Regions from separate parts of the Collibacillus ludicampi genome, predicted to be linked through region 3. Evidence: predicted binding sites of a transcription regulator. Region 3 holds the regulator's gene; each other region holds the start of a gene.

Region 1 (4,217 bases), 520 kb from region 3:
GAATGCTTGCGAAACTAAACGCCCAGAAACGGTTGCACTGGATCAATCGACGAGGATTCCGCAAGGAATAGGTGGGGTGCCAGGGTAAGGGGGGAATGGAGGTGATGGAATGATTTATAAAACTCATCACGTGGCCGCACTCATTGGTGCCGAGTTGTGGTTAATACACACGCACCAGCCGGTTCTCACATGGCAGACAGCGGTGGCTCTATTAGGCGCCTACTTCGCCGGACCGGCGGCCGACGTAGATCAACCCCAGTCCTATGTGGGACAGAGGATATGGCCACTTGCAATAGCGTTAAGTGGGCTGGGAATCCGACATCGGACCCTGACCCACTCACTTTTGTTTCTGGCTGGTTTGTGGGGAGTGTTGCAACTCCTGCCTTTGTCGGATATGATCCGTTGGGCTATATGGATTGGCTATGCAAGTCACCCGCTGATAGATCTGTTCAACGAGGAAGGGGTCGAACTCCTGTGGCCATTACGCATTCGGGTGCGCTTGTTGCCGAGGTTTCTATCCATCCCTGTAGAGTCATTTGCCGAAACCTTGCTGAGAGGAGTGATGACCCTGTGTAGTTTCTGGTTACTGACACTGTATCTGCACCCCGTTGTCACGAAGTTGCCATTGCTAAGACCTATAACAGACGGAATCATCCAATTGATGCCGTCTGCTATTCAAACTTTTATTAATAAATGAGAGATAAATGAGAGGTGAATATACATGCCAACAACCGGAATTGGCCCTATTGACAACTTAGGTAAGCTGATCCTGAGTATTTTCGTTATACTTCTGTTTGTTATGATGGGTGGCCGATTAATCAAAATGCTTCACCGTCACGAATACGCCCAATTGGTTTCCACTCTCATGCTATTTGGCATTGCTTTGTGGTTTATTATTGACCCCGCCAGCCTGATCAACATCTTCAAGTCGATCTTCAGCGGCGCAGCAGGTAAGCTGGGTGGCGGCGGTGGCGGAGCCGGAACAGGACAGTGATAAAATATGGCCTATCGTACGTATCGGAACCTGTATCGTATCCGTCCGTCCCTGTCCTCGATCGGGCAGGGGCGGTACCGAATCCGATTGCCTCGGGGTATGCAAATTACGGGAGATACCGCGATCCTCACGGCTGTCTTATGGTTGCCGTGTTCGATCACTGTTGGACCTTTCCTCAGTTACTATATTCCTCTCGGTCCTTTCCTCCTGGGCCTTGGTGTAGCCGGAATTATTGGCTACCAGCTGAGTAAGCTGGATCCGGCGGGAAAAACCGTGGTGCTTTACTTGTATGACTTTGTGAGATACCTGTTTCGCTCAAAGGTTCATGACGGCTGGGAATCTCGCCCGAATCCGAAAGGACGACCGGAATCGGTCTCGTGGAGTGCGCGGGTGTCTCTCGTAGAAGATGGTCGGGTCGCCAGTCTGCCAGCGAAGGGCCGGGTGACACAGCTGGAGTTGAGGGTGCCAGCGCACGTGAAGGTGAAAAAAGGAGAGGTGATCATACAGCACAGGGGAAAACGCTTGTCTCCGGGGTGGTATGAGATCACGGAAGGGAAGGTCATGCCGAAACGTCTACCGCCAAAATTAAAGAGAAGCTAATATTCTCCCTCTTTGCTAATAAGTGGAGGGGGAGTAGGGGTCAAGGGTACGCCTCGCCTCCACCACTGAACCCCCTGCATTATACTCAATGTCGTAAGTCCCGTCGTTTTCGGGATTTGGCAGAACGAAAATGCGTTCGATAAATTCAGCGAGTACCTGCTTCTTATCTTTATCGTCTGAGGATTGAAGCAGGGCTTTTTTATTTTCATGACCTGGAGAATACGGCTTTCTCCCGCGCTTCATTTATACATTTTTTCTCTCCACCATTCATACCTCTTTTTACCCGTTCAGCCAGATTAAATATTCCTTATCGTTATTAGAAATTCTCAACCGACTTGGTTGTTCTATAGCAATCCTATCTTTTCTGATGTACCGCTCCGCGTGTTCAGCGATTGTGAACCCGTTTTTACGTATAATAGCGCACTCATCTGAATTAATTGACGAGTCAGATTTTTGTGTGATAGAATTTTAACTACACGTAAATTTATCCATACTTATTAAGGTTTTATTAAGAAAATATGTGAATGAAGGGTGAGAGAGGAAAGCGGTAACGTACCTAAAAAGACACGCTTCTTATCTCTTCGTTTTTCACGAAAGGAGGGGGTCTCATGGTGGAAATGGGGAAAGGGGCGGTCGTGGAGGCGCCGATCGATCAATTGTTGGTAGAAAAACTTGCGGATCCGCAAACGATTGAGAAACTGGTTCGCCTACTCGACAAGCTCGAGCATGTAACGTTTCTCCTCGATATGTTAGAAAATTTCCTTCGTCGCGGGCCTGAAATCGCTGATTCAATCAACGATCTCGTCGTTACTTTACGAGAAAGCTTGTCCAAGCCCGAATACGTTTCGCGCTTTGAGCTCGCCTTTACCGCCGTGCGTCGAATGCAGGAGTTTCTCGATTCACCTCAAGTTCAAGAGTTATTCAAATCCGATGTCCTTGACGTGCGTTCGGTACAAATGCTTGGAAAAGTGTCTCGTTCTATGATCCAAGCCTCTACAGAAACGGCACAGACAGGCATAAAACGGGTGGGGCTTCTCGGACTCATGCGGACATTGGGTGATCCGGAGGTGCAACCGGCGCTCAATTTTGTTCTCAATTTCGCGAGACATATATCGAAGGAGCTTGCCGATGCATGAACTGTCCATCGCCCATAGCTTGGTTGAGATAGCCGTCGAAACAGCAGAAAATGCGCGGATGAAACGGGTAAAAGCCCTTTACTTGAAACTCGGTGCCTTGTCAGGTGTGGTCAAAGAAGCCTTGGAATTTTCCTTCGATGTGGTCATCCAGGGGACGCCTCTTGAAGGGGCGAGGCTTGTGATTGAGGATGTTCCTGTAAAAGTATTCTGTCCTGATTGCCAAGAAGCGCATAAGTTGCCTGAACCGTTTCCTATGCGATGCCCTGTGTGTGGAACGAGAACAGGTCAAGTGCTCGAGGGGCGCGAGTTGGAATTATATTCCTTGGAGGGAGGCGAAGGAGATGCAGCAGATGACGCTAAACCCCCGAATTGTTGAAATTCGCCAGAACGTCCTTAAGAAAAACGATCTCCTTGCTCGGGAGTTACGAAAGCGGTTTCGTGAGACCGGTGTCTACGTCGTCAATTTGGTCTCAAGCCCGGGAGCGGGAAAAACGACGCTGCTTACAGAAATGTTGACTCGCCTTGGTGAACGGTATGGTGTGGCAGCGTTGGTCGGTGATTTAGCCACAGAAAACGATGCGGAACGTTTGCGTCAAAGCGGAGCGAAAGTACGTCAAATCACCACGGGTACAGTTTGTCACCTTGAGGCGGACATGATTGAAAGATCCTTAGAAGGATGGAACTTAGAAGATATCGATTTTCTCTTTATCGAAAACGTTGGCAATCTCGTATGTCCTGCGAGTTACGATTTAGGGGAAAATCAGCGCGTTGTTCTCTTTTCTGTGACGGAAGGCGAAGACAAGCCGGTGAAATATCCTACCATCGTGAACAGCGCCGATGTGGCGGTTATTACCAAGATTGACTTGGCCGAAGCGGTGGGATTTCAACGGGATCGTTTCAATGAAGCGTTGAACGAGGTAAGACCAGGTATCCCCATTCTTGAAGTTTCTGTCCGCACGGGAGAAGGGATCGACGAGTGGATATCCCGTTTGGAGGCTGCCAAAGAAGCGTTCGAAAAAACGGTCGGTTCCTCGTAATCGATCATCCAATCGATACAACAATTCGCATCACATTTGACTCATAGAACTCGTGTTTTTGGAGGTGGAGGAAGTGGCGAATGTCCTTTGGATGCACGGCGGTGCGTGCAATGGAAACACCCAATCGTTTTTAAATGCTGAAGAGCCGACAGTGATTGATTTAGTCACTGATTTCGGTATCAATATCCTCTATCATCATTCTTTGTCTATGGAATTCGGCGACCAAGTGCGCCGTTTGTTCGATCAAATCCTAAATGACGAAATCCCGTTAGATATCTTTGTTGTTGAAGGGACGATCATTCAAGGGCCGAATGGAACGGGGCACTACGACATGCTCATGGATCGCCCGAAAAAAGATTGGATATGGGAATTCGCCCAAAAAGCCCAGTTTGTTGTTGCTATCGGCGATTGCGCATGCTGGGGCGGGATACCGGCGACGAAACCGAATCC
Region 2 (4,217 bases), 1.7 Mb from region 3:
CGAAAGGGAAAGCAGATAGAAGTTTTCACCGGGTCCAGGGTTAAATTCCAGTCCTGATAATGGTGGATAAGCGGTCCAACCCGAATTCGGAGAACCACCGATCACGAACGACAGGTTGAGGAGCATCGCTCCAAAGAAGAACAACCAAAAACTGATCGCGTTCAAATAGGGGTACGCGACGTCACGAGCCCCGATTTGAAGCGGAACTGCGATATTCATCATGGCGAAAATCAGGGGCATCGCCATAAACAGGATCATGATCGTTCCGTGCGTGGTAAAAATCTCGTTGTAATGCTCGGATTTAAGAAAATGCACGTTTGGCCATGCCAACTGCATACGCATCAAGAGAGCGTCGACACCGCCGCGGAACAGCATCAGAAGAGCAGCGATCATATACATGATACCGATTTTTTTATGGTCAACCGTGGTCAACCACTCGCGCCACAGCCAACCCCATTTCTTGTAATACGTAAGTACGAAGACAATCGCAAGGCTGACTAAAACGATAGAAACGTCCGCACCGTAAATCAACGGGTCTCCCGTGACGAAAAAGTGGGACGCGAAATCTTTTATGCTAGACATGGTTCTCCCCCTTCCTTAAGTCGTTTTAGTGACTCATGGAGTCTGACATCTGATGGTTTTGCATATCATGATTCATGTTTCCGCTTTGATCCTTTTGCTCATTGCCCATGAAATCGTGGTTCATATATTCTCCACCGTTTTTATCGACGATTTCTTCAAAAAGTCCTTGTGGATATGACGAGTATGTCAGAGTGTTACTTAAGACGCTTGGTTGCTTCAGCTTCTCATACCCGTCTTTCGTCAAACCAGGTGACGTTTGTTTCGCTTGCGTCACCCATGCATTGAACTCGGACTGCGGCTTTGCAATCACTTTGAATTGCATGTGCGCAAAACCTTCACCTGTAAAGCTCGCCCCGCTTCCGAAATACTCGCCCGGCTTATCCGCTTGCAACCAGAGCCTCATCGCCATACCGGGCATCGTATACTCTTGTCCGCCCAGTTGCGGAATCCAGAACGAGTTCATCGGCGAATCCGAGGTTAATACAAACTGAACGGGAACGCCCGCCGGGATTTCGACATAGTTGACGGTTGCCACCTTTTGATCGGGATAAGTAAATAACCATTTCCAGTTCAAGGATGTCACCTGAATGGTAACCGGTTTCACATCCTGCACCGGCGGCTTGGTCAAGGCGAATGTCGTTTTCGCCGTCGGAACAGCAAGAAGCAAGATGATGACGATCGGGATCCCCCACCAGATGATCTCAAGGACTTTGCTGTCCGCCCATTCCGGCATATAGGGCGCTTTGTTCCCCGGTACATCCCTGTAACGATAGACGATATATGCGAGAATCGCCATGACAGGAATGATGACGATCGCGACCAGTATGGTTGAAAGCACGATTAAATCATACTCGGTACGCGCGACCGGCCCCGCAGGATGAAGTACCATATATTCATCAGGTGAGCATCCTGCCATGAATACGGCTGTCAGTGCTGACAAAACAGCAAGTTTCACAAAATTCAACAGCCTTCTTTGCTTCATTGGTCTCTCTCCTTTCTTCTAACATTCCACATGAAGTGGTCTGATTTGACTCAACGAGCCAAAACTACGAGTTCGTTTAAAGTTCACACACTCGTAGATCTCATGTGAAAGTTATCACACAAAATTAAACCCTTCAATAAGATTATTAAAGTGTCATAAAGATGTCATGATCGTCTCATGAAAATGTCATGATCCTTTCAGAAAATTGTTGCTTGACTGCTTCCGCATCATGACCCGAATACTTTCGTCGTCGGCCCCGATGGGAAAATGACATAAAGCAGGAGAAATACGACAAGTCCACTTGCAACCGTGATAAACCAGATGGATACAGCCCAGGGGCCTAATTTCCGGTGTTTCGAAAAGTTTCGTTTGAATGCCAGCCGTAATACCAGTATGCCCAAGATTGCTGCAACAGTGGCAAGTGTGGAATGCATTTGCAAAAAGATTTCATACGGCAATCGCAGGTGTTCCGGTCCGCCAAATGCCGTTGTCCCAACCAGTACTGTTCTCAAAGCATAGCCTGTGAAAAACAGAACTGCGAAAACCGACCCCAGGATCATGAAACGCTTATGGATTTCAATCTGCTTCTTACGAATGAACCTCCACCCGATGGCCATGAAAGTCGCACTTAACAAAATACAAGCCTCGTTTATGTAGGGAAGATACTGCAGCATGACTTGGATCCATCCTTTCTTTTGATGGGGATCCCATTCCAATGGATTCGCCCTCCAAAATACTCGGATTGATTGTAACAAACCCATGGTAAATTCAGCAAGCTTAAAAAGATGCCAACGAGAATTTAATACCAATTCGAGAATGATGAGGTTCCCAGTGAGTGAGGGAACTATTCTGCTAGATTCTGGAAACCTTTACTTAGTCATTTCGTACAATCGATACTACAGCTTCCACATGATAGGTTTGCGGGAACATGTCCACCGGTTGTACCTCGAGAGTTTGATACCCGTGATCCTCCAAGTATCGTAAGTCTCTGGCCAACGTGCTCGGGTTACAACTTACATAAACGACCCGCTCCGGACGCATCGTTGCGATCGTCTGCAAAAGAGCTTCGTCACATCCTTTGCGAGGAGGATCGACGACCACGACGTCTGCGGAAACCCCTTTATCTTTGTTCAAAAATGGGATGACTTCTTCCGCTTTGCCCACGATAAAATCAACGTTCGAAATACCGTTTCGCTCGGCGTTTTTCTTCGCATCTTCGATCGCTTCAGGAATGACTTCGACCCCATAGACGTGCCTCGCCTTTTTCGCTAGAAATAGGGAGATCGTTCCGATCCCGCAATATGCGTCAATTACTTCTTCCACTCCTGTCAATTGCGCGTATTCGAGTGCTTTTTCATACAAAACGCGCGTTTGTACAGGATTCACTTGGAAAAAGGATCGCGGAGAAATTTCAAACTGGATGTCCCCGATGTAATCGGTGATCGTATCTTTTCCCCATAAGGTGATCGATTCCTGTCCGAAAATCACGTTCGTCTTTGCCGTATTGATATTCTGCACGATTGAGACTAGATGTGGAATTTCTCGTCGTAACCGCTCAATCAATCGGTCTTTCTTGGGCAAATAGCGCCCATTGGTCACGAGAACAACCATCGTTTCGCCTGTAAAGAAGCCGATGCGAGAGACGATATGGCGGATCAATCCTTTGTGACCGATCTCATCATAAGGCACAACTCCCAGTTCAGCGATCGCTTGTTTGACCGTTTTGAGTATATCATCCGCATAGGGATGCTGAATCGGGCATCCTTCCATATCGATGATTTCATGGGTTCTTGGCGCATAAAAACCTGCCACGACGTGTCCGTTCACGAGACTCACTGGAACCTGGGATTTGTTGCGATACTTCCAAGGTTCCTTCATTCCTAAAGTGGGATGTACAAGCACATGGCTAAGCTTCCCGATCCGCTCCAGTGCATCGACGACAATCTGTCGTTTATGAACCAATTGCGCCTCATAGCTCACATGTTGGAGATGGCATCCGCCACATTGGTGATAAATGGGGCAAGGAGGATCCATACGCACATCGCTCGGGGCGACGACCTCAAGCAGCCGACTCACGGCAAAGCTTTTATGTACCTTCATGATTTTTACGCGCACCCGCTCTCCCGTAAGAGCGCCCGCTACAAACACGGTAAATCCTTCGTACTTGCCGACGCCTTCCCCTTCATGACTCATCCCATGGATATCGAGTTCAATGATTTGATTTTGCTTCACCGGTACGCCAAGAACCTGCTTGGCCATCCTTCCACCTCATTTTCCAGATCGTCTTTTCATTTTTGACATTGCACGATCGCCAAGGAGTTCAGACAATCAAATTCGTTTTCGCCAAAATCCCATCGACTGCAAGATGCGCATCCTCTCGCCACATTGCGATCCGTTGCAAGAGAACGGAATCACCGTCTCCGTGCATGCGGATATTCGCAATCTCAATCTCATAGATCGCGTCTGCCGCTCCCTTACCCAGGTGAGCGACTGCGCGTGCATCAGCCAGCACGGATGGATGCAAACGATCCGCGACCTGTTCGAGCGATCGCAAGACCTTGACCAGATGGCTCGCGATCTTCGCAAGTGCAGCGATCTGTTTGCGGACACAAGATTCCCGCTGTCCATGAGCCAACTTTTCCACTTCATAGAC
Region 3 (4,217 bases):
AGAAGAAAGATCTTTGGCTGAAGATCAAAAATTATCGGGATCTCCATGCGGTTATCGGCGGCTTCACGTTAAGCGGCGGAGTTGTCAATTCCGTTTTGTTAGGACTCTACGACGATGAAGAAAACCTCTGGTACATCGGCCACACGGGAACCGGGAAGATATCTCGCGAGGAATGGAGAGCTCTGACTGAAATCTTAAAACCGCTCGTCGTCAAAGAACGCCCTTTTGTCAACAAACCGGAAAGATATTCGGATGCATTCTGGGTTCAACCGGTTATTACAGTGAAAATAAAATATTCGGAATGGAAGGAAGGTCGTTCCCTACGTCAACCTTCCATCCAAGGGTTTATCGAAGTACCTGTGCGGGAATGTAAAATAAGGGGACAATTAAAATAAGATGTATTTATGTATTCGCTCGCCTTCTCCTGCGGCGCGGTTGCTTCCCTTCTTGTTCATCGCCGACCGCTTTTTGCCATTGGGATTGATCTTCAGGCTTACGTCCGCGCGTTTGTTGCAAACTTTCTTGCAACACTTTCATCAGATCGACCACGCGCCCCTGTGCGGGTTCCGGAGTCACTTCGATTTCTTGTCCTTGCACCTTCGCTTCGAGAAGGCGATTACGATAATCATCCGTATACTTTGTCGGATCGAAAGGAACGGATAATTGTTCGATCAATTGAGTCGCCATTTGCATCTCTTTTTCTTCAATCGAAACTTCAGGTAGTTGCGGAAGCAAAGCGGTAGACCGCACTTCATCCGGATAGAAAATCGATTCCAGAACCAATACGTTTTCATAACAGCGAATCACACAGAGATTCTGCTTGGTTCTCAGTGTCATGCGGGCGACCGCTATTTTGCCCGTTTCCCGCATCGCATTCCGCAGAAGCGAGTAAGCTTTATTGCCCGTTTCATCGGATACCAGATAATAACTTTTGTCAAAAAAAATAGGATCGATTTCTTTCAGATCAACAAATTCAACGATATTGATCGTTTTCTCCTTTCCGGGCGCCAATTCCTTCAGCTCTTCTTCTTCAAAAAGTATATACTGCCCAGGCTGATATTCATAACCTTTCACGATCTCATCCCATTCGACTTCTCGGTTACAATTTGGACACATGCGGACATATTTGATCGGTGTATGGCATTCTTTATGAAGATAACGGAAAGTCACATCTTTGTTCTCGGTAGCCGCATACATCTTAATCGGTACATTCACTAACCCAAAAGAGATCGATCCTTTCCACATCGTATGCATGAAAGATCCCCCGTTCTCATCAAGTAGTTTTGTACGTTTATCTTGCGCGAGAACGAGAAAAATAATAACAGGCCACTCCCAACCGATGGTGGGTGGCCTGTCTGTTAATCCACATAATACGCGAGTGATTGTAATTCAGTTGTCAAATCCGCGTTCCGTAGATGGACGTGTGAAGGTACCTTTAACGTTGCGGGAGCAAAGTTTAAGATCGCAGTAACTCCTGCAGCGATCAATTGATCGACGACTTTCTGCGCTTCGGTAGCAGGTACCGTAATAATTCCCATTTTTATATCTTTCTCTTTGACAGTCTCCTGTAACTCGGAGACCGGTTGTACTTTCAGATGACCAACCGACATCCCCCATTTGTTTGGATCCGCGTCGAAGATGGCGGCAATCGACAGCTTTTCACGGGTGAATCGGTTATAGTTTGACAATGCAATCCCAAGATGGCCCGCCCCGACGAGGCCGACATTTATATGCCGGTTAATCTTTAAAATCTCTTTGATTTTCGATATTAAATAGGATACTTCATAACCAATCCCTTTCCTCCCAAACTCGCCGAAATAAGCCAAGTCTTTGCGAATTTGGGCCGGGTTCATATCTAACTTTTGCCCTAGTTCATGAGAGGAAACTTTTTTAATATTCATATCTTGCAAATGTTGTAAGTAACGTAAATAAATAGGTAATCTACCAACGACAGCTTCAGAGATCTTGATTTTTTTTTGTTGCAGATGATTCCCCCCCTTTTTTATTATTTTATATATTTCTTTATAACAAAGGTAATTCCTGTTGATCTGTAATTAATGTTCGTGAGACTCGACCTCTTTTTTCTTCAACCAATTGTAAATCACTTTCCAGATTTCGCGCTCTGTCCCTTGATAAAACCAAGGCCCCGGAAGCGAACGGATAAAATGCCTGCCATATCTAGCATCAATGATGCGCCGATCATAGACGACGATCGCCCCGACATCTCGTTTGGAGCGAATGAGTCGGCCAAACCCTTGTTTGAATCGAACGATCGCCTGAGGAACCGAATAGCTCATAAATGCGTTCTTTCCCGCCGCTTCCAGCGCTTCCGTACGTGCGGCGACTACAGGGTGGTTCGGGGGCCAGAAAGGCAAACGCACGATGACCAAACAAGACAAATCTTCACCTGGAATATCCACCCCTTCCCAAAAGGAGTTTGCACCAAAGAGAACTGCGCGAGGATGCCTTTGGAATTCGGCCACTAAGCGATGTCTGGAAGAACTGTCGATTCCGTGCGCGTATAACTGAATCCCGTGTTCCGCAAGCTTCGGCTTGACCAACAAATACGTATCGCGTAACATGCGGTGCGATGTAAACAATACCAGCATCCTTCCCTGCGAGATCCTGGCGAGCGCAGTGATCGACTCGCTCAAAGAGGCGACAAACGATTCTTCCGGAACGTCGCGTACTGGCATCACATCGGACGGAACACACAACAATGCCTGTTTTTTATAATCAAACGGCGATTCCAGAGCAAGTGTCAAGAGCCTGCCATTCTCCTCACTCGCCGTTAAACCCAAACGATCCGCCACATACTTGAAAGTCTGATTCACTGTCAGCGTGGCGGATGTCAGAACCACCGACTCTTTTTTATTATAAAGAAACTCGTGTAACAGAGGCCCTACATGAATCGGCGCCGTATAGAGATAAGCGACGGGCCTTGTGCTTTTCTCTTCCGCCTCAATCCATAGAACCGCATTTTGTTCCTCTCCTGCACCTTTAAAAAATTTGGCCATCGTTGACCACTGGCGATCCACTTCTCTCACTTGGCCCGTAATATCGGTAACCATTCCTATAATTAAATCGTCGGTAGGCAAGTCGTCCAACTGATCTTCCAACTTTTTCATCGTGTTTCGCAAGGTGGTGACTTCGGTTTGAAAGTTCGAGAAAGCGGAAAGAATTCCTTCCCATTCCTCTTTCTCTACAAATTCTCCACGGATGCGGAGAACGAAACGACCCGCGTCTTGATTTGAGGCATGCTGTAACGTAAAGGTATGAATGAGACGAAACAATTCCTCCACATGTGTGCGCACGACCGAAACCTGCTCGCGCATCCGTTCGATCGGGCCGAGCAGGGAAGAAAACATACTTCCTTCTCCTTCAGACAAAATATATTTTTGCAGTTGTACGAGAAGTCCGTTTTTATGATCGCGCGCCAAACGATTCAACGCGCCTGTCAATTGAAAATAATTCGCCTCGTCCCCTAAATGGCGTGTGGCTTCATCTTCCAAATGATGGGCTTCATCGATGACAAGATGCGTAAAACCCGGCAAGACGTTATGTTCCGCTTTGATATCCGTAAAAATAAGCGAATGGTTCGTGATCACCACATCTGACTGTTGCGCTCGTGCCTTCGCTTTATGATAATAACAGTTTTTGAACCAGGGACACTGTTTGTTGATACAGGAATTGGCATCACTCATCACGCGATGCCAATGTTCCGCCTGCTGGCCGTATAACGTGAGTTCCTCCCGATCCCCCGCTTCCGTTTCAATCAACCACGTTAACATGCGAAGGAAGAATTTGCGCTCCTCCCTGTCGTCCATCAAGCCCAAGCTATTGATGCCCGTCGCGACTTTACGCATGCAGACATAATTATTGCGCCCTTTAAAAACGGATATTTCAAAAGGAAAATCAAGAATTTTCTTCAATAAGGGGATATCCCGCTCTTTTAATTGTTCCTGTAGATTGATTGTATGCGTTGCGACGATGACACGCTGGCCACTTGTCTTCGCATAATAGATGGCTGGAACCAGATAGGCGAGCGATTTGCCCGTCCCCGTCCCCGCTTCAATCATCCCGTGTTTTCGTTCCTGAAAGGCACGTGCGACCATGCGAATCATGGATAACTGGGCAGGACGCTCTTCATAATGATCATAAAGACGGGACAGAGGGCCTCCATTCGCAAGTATCTGTACGACTTGATCCTGATTGAA
Region 4 (4,217 bases), 1.7 Mb from region 3:
TGTTTGACAGGCGATTGACGGAAACAAGATCGTTGCGCCTGGATGCCGATGTTGTACGCCGATTCAATGAGGGGAGCATTTCATTGACGAGACGCTTTCGAGACTTCAAGTCAAAAGTTCTCTTGTTGATCATCACTTGCAAAATCAGGGGCTTTAACTTTCCACTACTCATTGATCACACTGCCCGCGAAGCCGGGTATTTTGTTCTCACACTTGAAAATCTGAATGCAGGGAAGTCCGAACCTCTTGCAGATAAGATTGTAGATGAAAATGTATTTTGGCTTCGGATCATGGCCGACCATAGTAAATTTATTGCCTCGTTACTCGATCCATCGGAGAGAAAGCTGGTGACAGTCGCAAGCACATTCTCTGATGAGTTTGATCAACTGTTAGCCCAAGCTCGCGATCTCGAATCTATGGTGAAGCAGACAGAACCTTCGTTCTTCCAAACACTCACCCGCTTCACGGGAGATGTTCAGTCGGCAACCACCGATCTGCGTAACTTTAAGAAAGATGCACGTGATCTGATCCGACAATGCAAAGTTTTAAGTCTGATCAATCCAATACTGGCCGATCATGTTACTCGTGAAGCGAATAAGTTTCTCTCCATTCTTAATGACCTATCGAAGCGTGCGGATAGAGCTTCGGTCTTGATCGAGGAGTAATTTTTTTCGTTGTCGATTTTTCCTTTCCTTTTTTAGTAAATTTGATGTGTATTTAGGCGGTTGTTTGCATAAATAGATGGCAAACTCAACAATTCTCTTCGCTATCTTTTGAGAACGTGGATCGGCTTCTTCCATCTTTAAAAAAGGCTTGGCATTTGCTTCGAGAAACCAGAAACGCCTGTTTCGGTCAAGAATCATATCAAGCCCTAATTCCCCTATAGTCCCCGGAAGAACAGAATCGAGATGATGGGCACAAGCAAGTGCATGTTTGCGTAACGTGCTTCGTTCGGCTTGAGTGAGTAAATCTTTTAGGGGATGTCCGTTAGCCCCCGCATGTATGTTGGAAACGATTTGTCCGTGAGCGGCAAGACGAGCGAATTGATTGGTGATCACAAATTTTCCGTTGCCGTTTTTTTGAACCAAGATGCGAATATCAAAGGGATGGCGGTTGTACTCAGCACGTGAAATCCCCTGTTGTATGAGATAATGCTCGGTCGATAGCAGTTCTTTCAAGAAGGATACCAATTCCGTTTCTCCTAGTTGATCCATTGAAGAATGATCACTGGATTCCAGAGTAAAGCCAAACGGTTCCTTAACCAGACGATAAACACCTCTCCCCAAGCTTCCTGCATCCGGCTTTAACCAAACCTCTTCCCAGTCAGATGCTCTCCGAATGACGCTTTGAGCTTTAACGACCATCTCGGTTTTAGGAAGGAGCAAGTCTTTAGGGAGATCTTTCTTACATTGGGAGTAAATCTGCCATTTGGAGAAAAACCCGGTACGATTGAACATTCGTCCACCCGTATACTTGAGAATGGATCGTTTGAAATTGATGTAATCGGGATCAGTTTCAAGAGAACGTAACGGAATTCGATCGTAAACCACATGCGGGAATGGGACAAAAGATTCAATCCATGTGTTGCCTTGAAAGGAGTACGCACGTAGTTTTCCGTTTGTGTTGCCCAGATCTTGAGGAAAAAAAACGTAACAACCAATTCCTAATGAGTATGCAGCCTTATGGATCGCTTCAAAGAACGAGGTCTGTAAACCGAAAGGACGGTCTTTACTTTCATCCCCCTGCCATACAGAGAGGATCCCGAGAATCGGTTTCATGGAGGAACACCTCTCACAAAAGTCTTGTTATTCATTGTTATGCGAAACTCATTGCATGATTGATTCTCATATGAAGTTTTGAACAGCTAAATATTCATTTTCAAAGATGCGTACGGTAAGGGAGTTATCTATGGGGAGGATCGTTTCATTCAGTCTACACATAAGCAGCCTAAACCTTTAACGTGAGGTTGAGGCTGCTTCAAAATGAGTGCTTGGGTGGGTGTATCGCTTTGCGCTTGGGTTCGATGAAGGTCGTCATTGAGGCATATGCTTTGCGCTCATGCTCCGTGGAGGTCGTCTTGCATGGAATAATAAACAAATGTTGCAAGACGACCTCCAAGGTCGCTATTATGCGCAAAGCATATGGCCTCTTGAACGGTTTAAGGAAGCGGAACGACCTTCAACTCACCTCTGCGCTGCAAAGCGATACAACCCACCCAAAAGATACTCCGTTGCATTAGGCAGCTTAAATCTCTCTTCCCACACAAGAAACTTATCATCTTCTGATGGCGCCGTCGCTTGCGGCATGGAGGGCTACATTGAAAGTTGATTGTGATTTATATCACAACTCGGATGATTTCCCCACTCTATTATGAATGTACAAAGCTTCCGATTCGGTTCGCGTATCGAGTACTGCCTTCACAGTCAGTACTTTTTGAACTTGTATCAGGGCAATAACAACCTTTTGACACTCCTGGGAATCACTCGCGATAGGTTAAATTATCAATGTTTATTATGGAGGAAAACTGATAATACGATGCCTTTCATACCCATGCGTGTAGTCAACATTCGGGTTGAAGCCGAATCGAAAGCCAGAAAACCATCGACACGCTTCAAAGGAGGATTCAGATGAAAGTCTATCATTTAAACTTTACGGAATCGTTTATCCGACCCGTGTTGGATAACGGGGTGTCAAAAGTGGTTCAATTCTCCTTTTCGAAAGGGAAGGTTCTGGAGAAACATAAGACATCCAGTGATATTTTGGTATTCGTGCTGCAGGGTAAAATCCGATTCAAGGCAAACGAAGAAGTGATCCTACAATCTGGCGATATGGTAAGCCTCGAAAAACATGTAGAGCACTCGATCGAAGCGATCGAGGAAAGTCTGGTGGTGCTGGTACTCACCCCGAGTCCAGTATCCAATCAGGAAATAGGAAGCGAACCAAGAAAAAGTGTTGAGAACAGTTCGAACGCGAAAGCGGCTGTCTCCCCGCAATTATGGTCGTTTGTCGAAGAACATGCGGAACTGCTGGAAGTGTTAGACCGGACGGCAGGCGGTTATCATGCTGAAACCTACGACCTAGCAGACAAAATGGTTCATGAAGAGCTTAACAAACATTTTCGTTACGAAGAGGAAATCTTATTTCCGCTTTTGGGGAAATATATCGGGACAAATGCAGGCCCGATCGCGGTCATGCTTTCCGAACACAAGATCATCCGGGACAACCACGAGACCTTTCGGAAGCGTCTTCAAGATTTGAAAAATCATAAGGGCAGTGAGTCCGACGTAGTACAGGCGTTCAAGCCGTTGGAAAGTGTATTACGGGCACATATCATGAAAGAAGACAACGTATTATTCCCTATGGCGAGCAGTGTCATGTCGGAAGAGGATAAAAATGAGGTCGCTCGCAAAGTGAATGAGGAAAAACAATTGTAAATTATATCTTTTCTCGAAAAACAATCATGTTCCGACCGGGTGTCAATAGACTCCACAAACAATAGAATCAATAGCCTCAAAAAAGAGCCTGGTTCAATCACTTTTTTGAAACAGGCTCTTTCTTTGCTGAATTTTGTCTAGTTTGTGAAACAGATCACAAAGTGTGATTCTTATCACACCAGAACCACTGATTTCAAAGAATAATGGATATAGACACAGAGATAAAACAAGAGGAGTTACATCCAAAAGAATTATTAGGATAAGGAGGCCATATCCGTGTTTTGTTATCAATGTGAGCAAACAGCGATTGGCGGTTGCAAAGTTGTCGGCGTATGTGGGAAAAATGAAGATCTGGCAAGCATACAAGATACGATTATATTTGCTCTTAAAGGAATCGCTGCATATGCAACGCATGCAAGGGAATTGGGATACACGGATCCCGAAGTTGATGCGATTACACATGAGGCTTTATACTTCACATTAACAAATGTAAACTTTAATTTACAAGAGCATATTGATATGGCCATGAAAGTGGGTTCAGCCGCAATCAAAGTGATGGATTTGCTGGATCGTGCACATACAGAACGGTTTGGTATCCCTCAGCCTATTACTGTCACGCAAAATAAAATCGAAGGGAAATGTATCGTCGTAACCGGTCATAATTTATTTGCCTTAGAAGAATTGCTGAAACAAACGGAAGGCAAAGGCATCAATATTTATACTCACTCGGAGATGCTGCCTGCCCACGGGTATCCGGAATTGAAAAAATATCCTCATTTAAAG

Evidence for each region. Region 3 encodes Rex, which represses fermentation and respiration genes when NADH is low (regulators of the CRP and FNR family bind a similar motif). Its sites were predicted from a motif close to TTGTGAAATATTTCACAA; they were not measured.
Region 1: DNHGIG_RS16320 (helical membrane plugin domain-containing protein) is a predicted target of Rex. The motif match lies at 2,021-2,038, and genes of this name have one in related genera.
Region 2: DNHGIG_RS10060 (ubiquinol oxidase subunit II) is a predicted target of Rex. The motif match lies at 1,667-1,684, and genes of this name have one in related genera.
Region 4: DNHGIG_RS10180 (hemerythrin domain-containing protein) is a predicted target of Rex. The motif match lies at 2,329-2,346, and genes of this name have one in related genera.

Annotation. Positions count from the first base shown of each region.
Region 1 is NZ_BOQE01000001.1:3,207,701-3,211,917, forward strand. Features, by position in the region: gene DNHGIG_RS16300 (hypothetical protein) at 1-18, shown strand, start outside; gene DNHGIG_RS16305 (metal-dependent hydrolase) at 110-697, shown strand; gene DNHGIG_RS16310 (hypothetical protein) at 722-994, shown strand; gene DNHGIG_RS16315 (TcpE family conjugal transfer membrane protein) at 1,001-1,594, shown strand; gene DNHGIG_RS16320 (helical membrane plugin domain-containing protein) at 2,203-2,730, shown strand; gene hypA (hydrogenase maturation nickel metallochaperone HypA) at 2,723-3,106, shown strand; gene hypB (hydrogenase nickel incorporation protein HypB) at 3,072-3,767, shown strand; gene DNHGIG_RS16335 (hydrogenase small subunit) at 3,841-4,217, shown strand, end outside.
Region 2 is NZ_BOQE01000001.1:1,990,906-1,995,122, reverse strand. Features, by position in the region: gene qoxB (cytochrome aa3 quinol oxidase subunit I) at 1-582, opposite strand, end outside; gene DNHGIG_RS10060 (ubiquinol oxidase subunit II) at 608-1,564, opposite strand; gene DNHGIG_RS10055 (DUF420 domain-containing protein) at 1,792-2,280, opposite strand; gene rlmD (23S rRNA (uracil(1939)-C(5))-methyltransferase RlmD) at 2,438-3,823, opposite strand; gene DNHGIG_RS10045 (cyclodeaminase/cyclohydrolase family protein) at 3,885-4,217, opposite strand, start outside.
Region 3 is NZ_BOQE01000001.1:3,730,327-3,734,543, forward strand. Features, by position in the region: gene ligD (non-homologous end-joining DNA ligase) at 1-395, shown strand, start outside; gene ku (non-homologous end joining protein Ku) at 403-1,254, opposite strand; gene DNHGIG_RS18845 (redox-sensing transcriptional repressor Rex) at 1,359-1,985, opposite strand; gene dinG (ATP-dependent DNA helicase DinG) at 2,055-4,217, opposite strand, start outside.
Region 4 is NZ_BOQE01000001.1:2,017,044-2,021,260, reverse strand. Features, by position in the region: gene DNHGIG_RS10190 (DUF2935 domain-containing protein) at 1-665, shown strand, start outside; gene DNHGIG_RS10185 (YheC/YheD family endospore coat-associated protein) at 621-1,778, opposite strand; gene DNHGIG_RS10180 (hemerythrin domain-containing protein) at 2,628-3,434, shown strand; gene hcp (hydroxylamine reductase) at 3,711-4,217, shown strand, end outside.